2 regions of the Comamonas kerstersii genome follow, and region 1 is predicted to be linked to the other one. Evidence: predicted binding sites of a transcription regulator. Region 1 holds the regulator's gene; the other holds the start of a gene.

The links. Region 1 encodes sigma-54, which starts transcription at its own class of promoters, with help from an activator protein. Its sites were predicted from a motif close to TGGCANGNAANCTGCTTT; they were not measured.
Region 2: B5M06_RS03855 (flavin monoamine oxidase family protein) is a predicted target of sigma-54. The motif match lies at 3,004-3,021, and genes of this name have one in related genera.

Annotation. Positions count from the first base shown of each region.
Region 1 is NZ_CP020121.1:1,423,834-1,428,208, reverse strand. It holds gene B5M06_RS06650 (sugar ABC transporter substrate-binding protein) at 1-259, opposite strand, end outside; gene B5M06_RS06645 (RNA polymerase factor sigma-54) at 434-2,023, opposite strand; gene lptB (LPS export ABC transporter ATP-binding protein) at 2,084-2,854, opposite strand; gene lptA (lipopolysaccharide transport periplasmic protein LptA) at 2,854-3,489, opposite strand; gene B5M06_RS06630 (thiol:disulfide interchange protein DsbA/DsbL) at 3,591-4,235, opposite strand; gene B5M06_RS06625 (SPOR domain-containing protein) at 4,291-4,375, opposite strand, start outside.
Region 2 is NZ_CP020121.1:817,027-821,401, forward strand. It holds gene azu (azurin) at 1-126, opposite strand, end outside; gene B5M06_RS03845 (RidA family protein) at 259-795, opposite strand; gene B5M06_RS03850 (c-type cytochrome) at 865-1,335, opposite strand; gene B5M06_RS03855 (flavin monoamine oxidase family protein) at 1,364-2,950, opposite strand; gene B5M06_RS03860 (Bug family tripartite tricarboxylate transporter substrate binding protein) at 3,233-4,213, opposite strand.

The sequences.
Region 1 (4,375 bases):
CCATCTGTTCGACCATCTTGATCTGGGCTGCGGTGTCGGTCTCGTTCTTGATGCCGTTGCTCAGCAGCACGTAGTTGCCGTGCTCCTTGTTGTGTGCCTTGGCACCGTCTTCCATGGTGCGGAAGAACTCATTGGCCAGCGACTTCATGACCAGCGCCACCTTGGGCTTGTCCTGCGCATGCACGGCGGGTGCAAAAGCACCAAAAGCGGCCAGTGCGGCTGCACCGATAGCCAAGAGGGTATGACGACGTTGTTGCATATTGGTTCTCCGAGCGCAGGGCACTCAACTGGGTTACGAGCAAAAAACAAAACGCTGCCCGCAGGCAGCGCATAAGTAATAACCGTAATATCCGCGCGATTCTAGCGAGCGCTCACCAGCTTAGCCAATCGCCCCGAGCAAACCAATACAGCGTTAACGGGTTGCTCCGTTCGCTTACAACGCTTTTCTCAAATTTGCTGGCGCAATTTTCAGCGCCTCCCGGTATTTCGCCACCGTGCGGCGGGCACATTCGATGCCCTGCTCCTTGAGCATCTCGGCAATCTGGCTGTCCGACAGCGGTTTTTTGGGGTTCTCTGCACTCACAAACTGGCGGATCAGCGCACGCACTGCCGTACTCGACGCATTGCCGCCCGTCTCTGTACCCAGGCCGGAACCGAAGAAGAACTTCAGCTCATAGGTGCCGTGGGGCGTGGCCATGTACTTGGCCGTCGTCACACGGCTGATGGTGGATTCGTGCAGCCCCAGCTCGTCCGCAATATCGCGCAGCACCAGCGGACGCATGGCCAGCTCACCGTGGATAAAGAAGTTTTTCTGCCGCTCCACAATGGCTTTGGACACACGCAAGATGGTGTCAAAGCGCTGCTGCACGTTCTTGATGAACCAGCGCGCCTCCTGCAGGCGCTGCTGCAGCATGGCGTGGCCCTCGCTGCCCTTGTGGCTGCGCAGCGCACCGGCATAGACCTCGTGCACACGCAGACGCGGCATCACATCGTGGTTGAGCTGCACGCTGAACTGCATCAGGCCATCGCCCCCCTTGCGGTTCGTTTTCTGCACGATCACATCGGGCACGATCACATGCCGCTCCACATCCACAAAGCGCCGCCCGGGCTTGGGCTCCAGCCGTGCAATCAGCGCCAGCGCTGCGCGCACGCGGCTTTCAGGCAGACCACAGGCCTGCATGAGCTTGCGCACATCACGGCGCGCCAGCATGTCCAGCGGCTGGGCACACAGCTGCAAGGCGGCTTCCAGCAGCGCAGGGTCGTCACCGCCTTGCTCCTGCAGATAGCGCAGCTGCAGGCGCAGGCATTCGGCCAGATCACGCGCCCCCACACCCACGGGTTCCAGCGACTGCAGCAGACGCAGCGCCACCGTGAAGTGGTGCATCAGCTCCTCAAGCTGTTCTTCATCTTCACTGCCTGCCAGGCCAATAGCCAGCTCTTGCAGCGAGTCTTCCAGATAGCCGTCGTCGTTGAGGTTTTCAATCAGAAAGCGCAGGGCGCAGCGCTGCACTTCCGACAGGCGCAGCGACAGTGCCTGCTGGTGCAGATGGTCCGTCAGAGATTCGTGGCAGCGGGCCAGTTCCAGTGCAGAAGGGGCATCCTCGTCCTCATTGCGCTTGCCGCGTGCCGGTGCTTCACCACCCCACTCTGCGTCATCCAACGCCCCCATGTCTACACTGCCATCGCCCTCCCAGTCCTGGGGCAGATCGGCAGCTTCTGCCACGGGAATTTCTGAATCTTTTTGCCCTTCAGCGCCCGTGGATACGGCGCTGTCAGCTACAGAAAAATAAGTTTCGTCGCTGGCATGCACATCCGCCTCTGGCGCGGAATTTGCATGCTCCACGCCAAAGGCCTCGCGTTCGACCTCTTCGGCAGACCATTCAAGAAATGGGTTTTCGTCGAGCATCTGCTCGACTTCCTGAGAAAGCTCCAGGGTCGACAGCTGCAGCAGTCGAATAGATTGTTGAAGTTGCGGCGTCAACGCCAGATGTTGTGAGACCCGCAGTGACAAACTTGGCTTCAACGCTGTACCCCTCTTTGCTCTCTCGACCTTTGTTGTTATTGATGACGCTGCAGGGGAGGTCTACATCCGGAAATGTTCGCCGAGGTATACCCGGCGCACATCCGGATTCTCGACAATCTCCTGCGGCGTTCCCTGTGCCAGCACTGTGCCATCGCTGATGATGAACGCGTGGTCACAGATGCCCAGTGTTTCGCGCACATTGTGATCAGTAATCAAGACGCCAATGCCGCGCTCCTTGAGGAAGCTGATGATGCGCTGAATCTCGATCACGGCGATGGGGTCAATACCGGCAAACGGCTCATCCAGCAGGATGAAGCGCGGATTCGTGGCCAGTGCGCGGGCAATCTCCACGCGGCGGCGCTCACCACCGGACAGCGCCAGCGAAGGCGACTTGCGCAGGTGGTCCACGCGCAGCTCCTGCAGCAGCGTGGTCAGTTGCTGCTCAATGGCTTCGCGCGACAGCGATTTGCCACTGGCATCTTTTTGCAGCTCCAGCACGGCACGCACGTTGTCTTCCACATTGAGTTTGCGAAAGATCGATGCTTCCTGCGGCAGGTAGGACAGACCCAGGCGCGAGCGCTGGTGAATCGGCATATTGCCCACGGAGTGGCCGTCAATCAGCACATCACCCCCGTCGCTGCGTACCAGCCCCACGATCATGTAGAACGACGTGGTCTTGCCCGCGCCGTTGGGGCCGAGCAGCCCGACGACCTCACCCTTTTGCACGGTGATGGACACGTCTTTGACCACCTTGCGGCTGCCATAGGACTTGGCCAGATGCCGTGCCTCGAGCTTGCTCACCGCGGCAGTGTCTTGGGTCTTCTCGGCCATTAGTTTCCTTGCAGTTTCAGTGCATCCGAAGGCTGCAGCGTCTGTGCAGGTGCGCTGGACGGTGCTGGCGTAGTGTTCTTGGGCGCCAGGATGGCTCGGACACGGCCGCCGGAGCCAGCAGGGGCTGACGAAGGCTCATTGCTGCGCTTTACGCCATCCACGGTGAACACGTCCGTGAGGTTGTTGTAGGTGATGACGCTGCCCATGATGTCGTCACTGAGCTGGCCACCCGTGTAGCGGCGCAGCTGGCCGCGGCGGATGAACTTCACGTCATCCGTCTTGCCGTTGTATTCAATGATCTCGCCCTCGCCCTCGATCACCTCTTCAGGTGCTCCCGGTGCGGTATCGCGCTTCTGACGGAAATAGGCACGCTGGCCCGGGGCAGCCTTGACCACGCCATGCTGGTAGCCCTCGGCATCCTGCCGTACATCCAGCTGTTCGCCGCGCAGCACGATGGTGCCCTTGGTCATCACCACATTGCCCGTAAACACGCTGGTCTGCGTCAAGTCGTCATGGCGCAGCGCGTCCGACTCGATATTCATGGGTTTGTCGCGGTCAGCACGCTCGGCATGTGCAAGGCCTGTGGCCCCGGCGAGGGCTGTCAGCAAAAGACAGGTGATGAGTTTGGAGTTCATGGGCAAGGCACGTTTCTTGCGACACATTGTAGTCATGCCGCTTGTGGTCCATAAAAAAGTCCGCATGGCGCGGACTTTTCATTCAGCTACAGATGCAGAGCTTACTTGGTGCTCTGGGCAATCAGGTAATCCACCACCAGCAGCACATTGGGCATGCTGCCAGCCATGGGGCCATCGGTGTAGTAGCGGCCTGCCACACCAATGGAGGGCACGCCTTCTACGTCGTAAGCCTGTTGCAAGGCAGTGGCCTTGCGCACCTGGCTGGCTACGTTGAAGGAGTTGTAGATCTCCTTGAACTTGGCCACGTCCACACCCTGCTTGCCTACCCATGCAAAGATGGCGTCGTCAGTGGCCAGACGGTTGCGCTCCACGTGGATGGCATGGAAAGCCTGGGCGTGCATGGCATCGAAGTTGTCCATGGCCTGCAGCGTGTAGAAAAGCTTTTGCTGGGGCACAAAGCTCGAGTTGAACGCCACAGGTACGCGGCGCACCACGACGTTCTCAGGCGCCTTGGCCTTCCAGGCTGCAAACACAGGCTCAAACGCATGGCAGTGCGGGCAGCTGTACCAGAAGAACTCCACCACTTCGACCTTGCCAGCGGGCACATCGGTAGGCGCAGGCTTGGACAGGCGGCGGTACTGCTTGCCTTCCTGAGGCACGGCAGGCTGGGCGATCGCAGGGCTCAGGCCCCAGGCCAGAGAGGTGGCAGCCGTGGCTGCAGCCAGAGAGAAATGGCGGCGTTGCATCAAAAGGACTCCTTCTCGAAATATGGCATGTCAGAGCCTGTCAGGCCCCATAAGTTCACTGCTGCACGCGCACCATGCTGGAATCGATGCCTGCATCGTCCAGCCTTTGCTTGAGCTGCGCAGCATCCCCGCGCTTGTCA
Region 2 (4,375 bases), 610 kb from region 1:
GGGCAGCTTGCCCACATGCTTGAGCGTGATGTCAAAGCTTTTGCAGGAGCTGGGCACTTGCAGGCTCTTCACATTGAACTGCATGGCGTCATTGCTTTCCACGGTCACGGCGCAGTCTGAGGCCATGACAGCCGGTGTCACCAGCAGGCCCGCCACAGCGATGGCCGATGCGCACATTACGCGCTTCATTGTCTTCATACACATTCCTTGGCTGCAGGCAGTGGCACAGCAGTACATGCTGCCCGCAGCAATACAGCCTTACTTCACGACGTTCTTGCCGCCACGCACAGCCACCACTTCAATTTCCACCAGCCATGCGGGGTTGGCCAGTGCGGCGATTTCAAATGCAGAGCGTGCGGGCAGGTTGGGCTGCTCGGCCGTGCCAAAGAACTGGGTGTAGCCCTTCATGAAACCCGCAAAGTCCATCTTGTTGCCCTTAGCTGGATCCTTGACCAGGAAGACCTGCATCTTGATCACGTCCGACATGCTCAGGCCCATGCTCTTGAGCTGGGCCTCAATGCTCTTGAGCACATTGACTGTCTGGCCTTCGGTATCACCGCCATAGGCAGCTGGGTCTGTGGCTGGCTTGCTCTTATCCAGCATGGCTGGCACCTTGCCCGACAGATAGACCGTACTGACGCCGGGCGAAACCTCCACGGCATTGGAGATGGGAAAGCTCGAGCCGGGGATCTTGTAACGCGTGACTTCACCCGTTGGTACGCCGTTGGCGGCGCAGCCGCTCAGCACCGCAGCAGCCAGAAGACCCGCAACCATCACAGGAGTGCGCAAAGACATGGAATTACCTCTTTCTCTCAAAACATTGCTCATCGCCCCGCAGCCCGACTGGAACACGGGGCCGGGGAATTACTTGCGGAAGAGCTTGACGTCTTCTGCCGTCACGGTGTCAGTGAACTGATTGCCAAAATTGCTGCGCACATAGTTCACCACTTCTGCTACCTGTGCGTCGTCCAGTCGATGGGCAAAGCCAGGCATGCCATGCAGGCCATTCATGACCACACCCACCGGATACGCAGCTGCAGCCAGCTTTTCATTGCCCGCCAGTGCAGGGTAAAAACCCACCTCGGCAGCACCTTGCCCCTGGGGCATGTGGCAGCCCTGGCAAATGGCCTGGTAGATCTTTTCCCCATCACGCTGGGTGTTCAGGCGACGGTCGCTGGAAAAGCCCGCCTTGAGGGCTTCAACCTGTGTGTCAGCAATCGCCAGTACCTCGGCAGCAGTGCCTGTCACAGGCCCTGCGAAAGCGGACAGACTGGCCATGCTTGCCAGCACCACTACGGCCACAGACAGACCACGGTGCAACTTCTTTGTGCTCATAGCGTTCGTTCCTTTCAAGTGGCCTGACTCAGACATTCACGGCCTTGGCGTGCAGGCGCTGCACAGCGTCGAGGGCAGACAGCACGGCACCTTCCTGCCATGCGGGAATGAAGGAGATATGCTCGCCAGCCAGCACCAGACGGTTGTCAATCTGCGCCATGTTGTCGTAGTGCTGCGCGCGCAGGTTGTCGTTCCATGCGCCATAGCAGCCCTGAGTCCAGGGTGTGCGGTGCCATGCCACAGACACGCCGTTCAGGAATTCCTGCTTGTACTGCGGGTGAATCTGGCTACCCCACTCCAGGGCCAGACGGACCCGCTCCTTGGGCGTCAGCGAAGCCAAGCGATAGGCATTGGTGTTGTCAAAGGCATATGCCCCCAGCAGCACAGCAGGGCCGGGCTTCATATAGTCGTTGGATGGGTAGGAAATCTGCTGAATCGGCAGGTCCGTCGAGGTAATGCCACCGTAGATGCGCTCATCCTCTTCCCAGAAACGTCGCTTGAATTCCAGACCCACCTTGACCGAACTGCCGTATGGCAAGGCCTCAATGGCGGCGCGCATCTTGTCGCCCACCTGAATGTCCATCTGCGCCAAGATGGAAGCAGGAATCGTGCAGACGCACCAGTCGGCAGTCACCTGCTGCTGTACGCCATTGCGGGTATAGCTCACGGTGACGGACTTTTCATCCTGTGCAATCTTGCTCACCTTGGCGTTGTACTGAATCGCCTTGCCCAGATCCTTGGCCATGGCCTGAGGCAGCATGTCCATGCCGCCCTTGGGCTGGAAAATGGTGCTGTGGAATTCCGTCAGATTGCCCGAGCCGATCTGCCCCCACAGGTTGGACTGCAGCACTTCACTCACACCAATGGGCTGCGATGCCTTGGCACGTGGCATCAGACCGCCACCATGGTCCACATCAAAGCCGCGGTATTCGCTGGTGTGCAGGCTGGCCACATAGCGATAGTCCTTATCCAGCGCTCCTGTGCTCTTCAGGCTGGCCAGCAGCTTTTCTGCATCTTCCTTGCTGATGACCGTATCCAGAGCGCCCTGGTTGACCGCCTTGGCCAGCAGCTCGGCCGTGTGTCCACGGTAGTCCGTTGCGATATGACGAAAGCGCTGTGGCTTGCCACCAAAAGCCTTGCTGTTGTGCACATAGGCGTTGTGATTGACCTGGTTGAACACATCCAGCTCAATGCCATAACGACGGTACAGATCCATCATGGCATGGTGGTTGTGGGGCACACGCCAGGGCCCTGGGTTCAGATAATTCCCCTTGGCAAAGCCAACGGTCTGGGTCGTGCCATCCAGCTCGGTAAAAGTGTCACCGCCACGCAGTGTCCAAGCACGGCCACCAGCGCGATTCTGGTATTCCAGCACTGTGACCTTGTAACCCGCATTGCGCAGCTCAATGGCGGCCAGCATGCCTGCCAGGCCAGCACCCAGCACCACTACGGATGCGCCAGGCTTGGCCTTGCTGAGCTTGATGGGGCCGGAATACGAAGATTCAGCGGCATGGCCCAGAGTCCCCATGGCGGAGTACATGGCTGCGCCACCTGCCATATGGCCAATCATGGTGAGGAGTTTTCGCCGTGTCAGTGGTGTTTTTTCTTCTGGCATAGAACAGAGCTTTCGGTTTTCGACACGCGAACTACCGCATGTCTTGACCATTTATCGCAACAGTCGTGCCAGCTTGTGCACTGTCGGCATCTATCCTCTAGGCTCTAGGCTCTAGGCATCAGCATTCACAGAAACATCTGCACCAAAATGCACTGAACCGCATCAGGCAATGCCCTAATGTGCACGCACTAACGCCGAGAAATGGTGCACGACACATGTGTGTGAAAAAAAGGCCTGCATCTGCAGGCCTTGTGGAGCGCATGTGAGGCAACGCAGCGTGCGTTAATCGATTTTTGCGCCCGACTCATCCACCACTTTTTTCCAGTGCGCCAGCTCTGCAGGCAAGCTGGCTGCAAAGCTTTGCGGGTTGGACTGCACGGGCTCCGCACCCAGCGTCTTCAGGCGCTCCTGCATGGCGGGGGTAGCCAGCACGCGAGAGATCTCGGTATAGACCTTGTCGATGATGGGCTGGGGTGTGCCTGCAGGGGCAAACAGGCCGTACCAGGACGTCACGGCCAGATCCTTCAGCACAGGAATTTCAGGTGCCAGCGGTGTCGGCTTGTCCGACGCCACACCCAGCACACGCAGCTTGCCGCTGCTCACGAACGGCATGACGCCGGGGAAGCTGCCAAAGGTCACGGGCAGCTGGCCAGCCACCACATCGGTCGCTGCCGCTGCAGCCCCCTTGTAGGGCACATGCAGCATTTCCACGCCCTTTTGCTTCTTGAGCATCTCGCCCAGCAAGTGATTCAGCGTGCCATTGCCGGCCGAGGCGTATTCCACCTTATAGGGATTGGCTTTGGCATAGGCCACCAGCTCGTCGAAGGTCGTGGCAGGAAACTGTGGATTGACCACCAGCAGATACGGCGCCACAGCCAGCTGCATCACGGGGGTGAAGTCTTTGATGGGGTCAAACCCCGTGCGCGAATACAGCGCAGGGTTGATGGTGTGTGCGCTTTGCGCCGTCACCAGAAAGGTATAACCATCGGGCGCGCTGCGTGCTACCTGGCCCGTTCCCACGTTACCGTTGGCACCCGCACGGTTTTCCACGATCACGGGCTGGCCCAGCGAGTTTTCCAGGCTTTGCGCTACGGCACGCGCAATCACGTCATTGGCACCGCCGGGATTTTGTGGCACCACAAAGGTAATGGGCTTGGTGGGCCAGCTGTCCTGCGCCCAGGCGGCAGGTGCAGCCATAGAGACCACGCTGGCAACGGCCAGCGCCAAAGCATGGCGGCGAGAAAAAGCGGAATGCACAGGCATCACAACTCCAAGTACGTCAATGGGGTGGTTCAACCGTCAGCACTGGAGATGCAGCCATACGCCTAAGCACAGCCACCACATTGACAACGCAGTGCTCACGGAAATTCAAGGCGAACTTGCTGCTTGTGGCTTGCAAGGGGATTGCGCAGGCGTGTGGCCCAG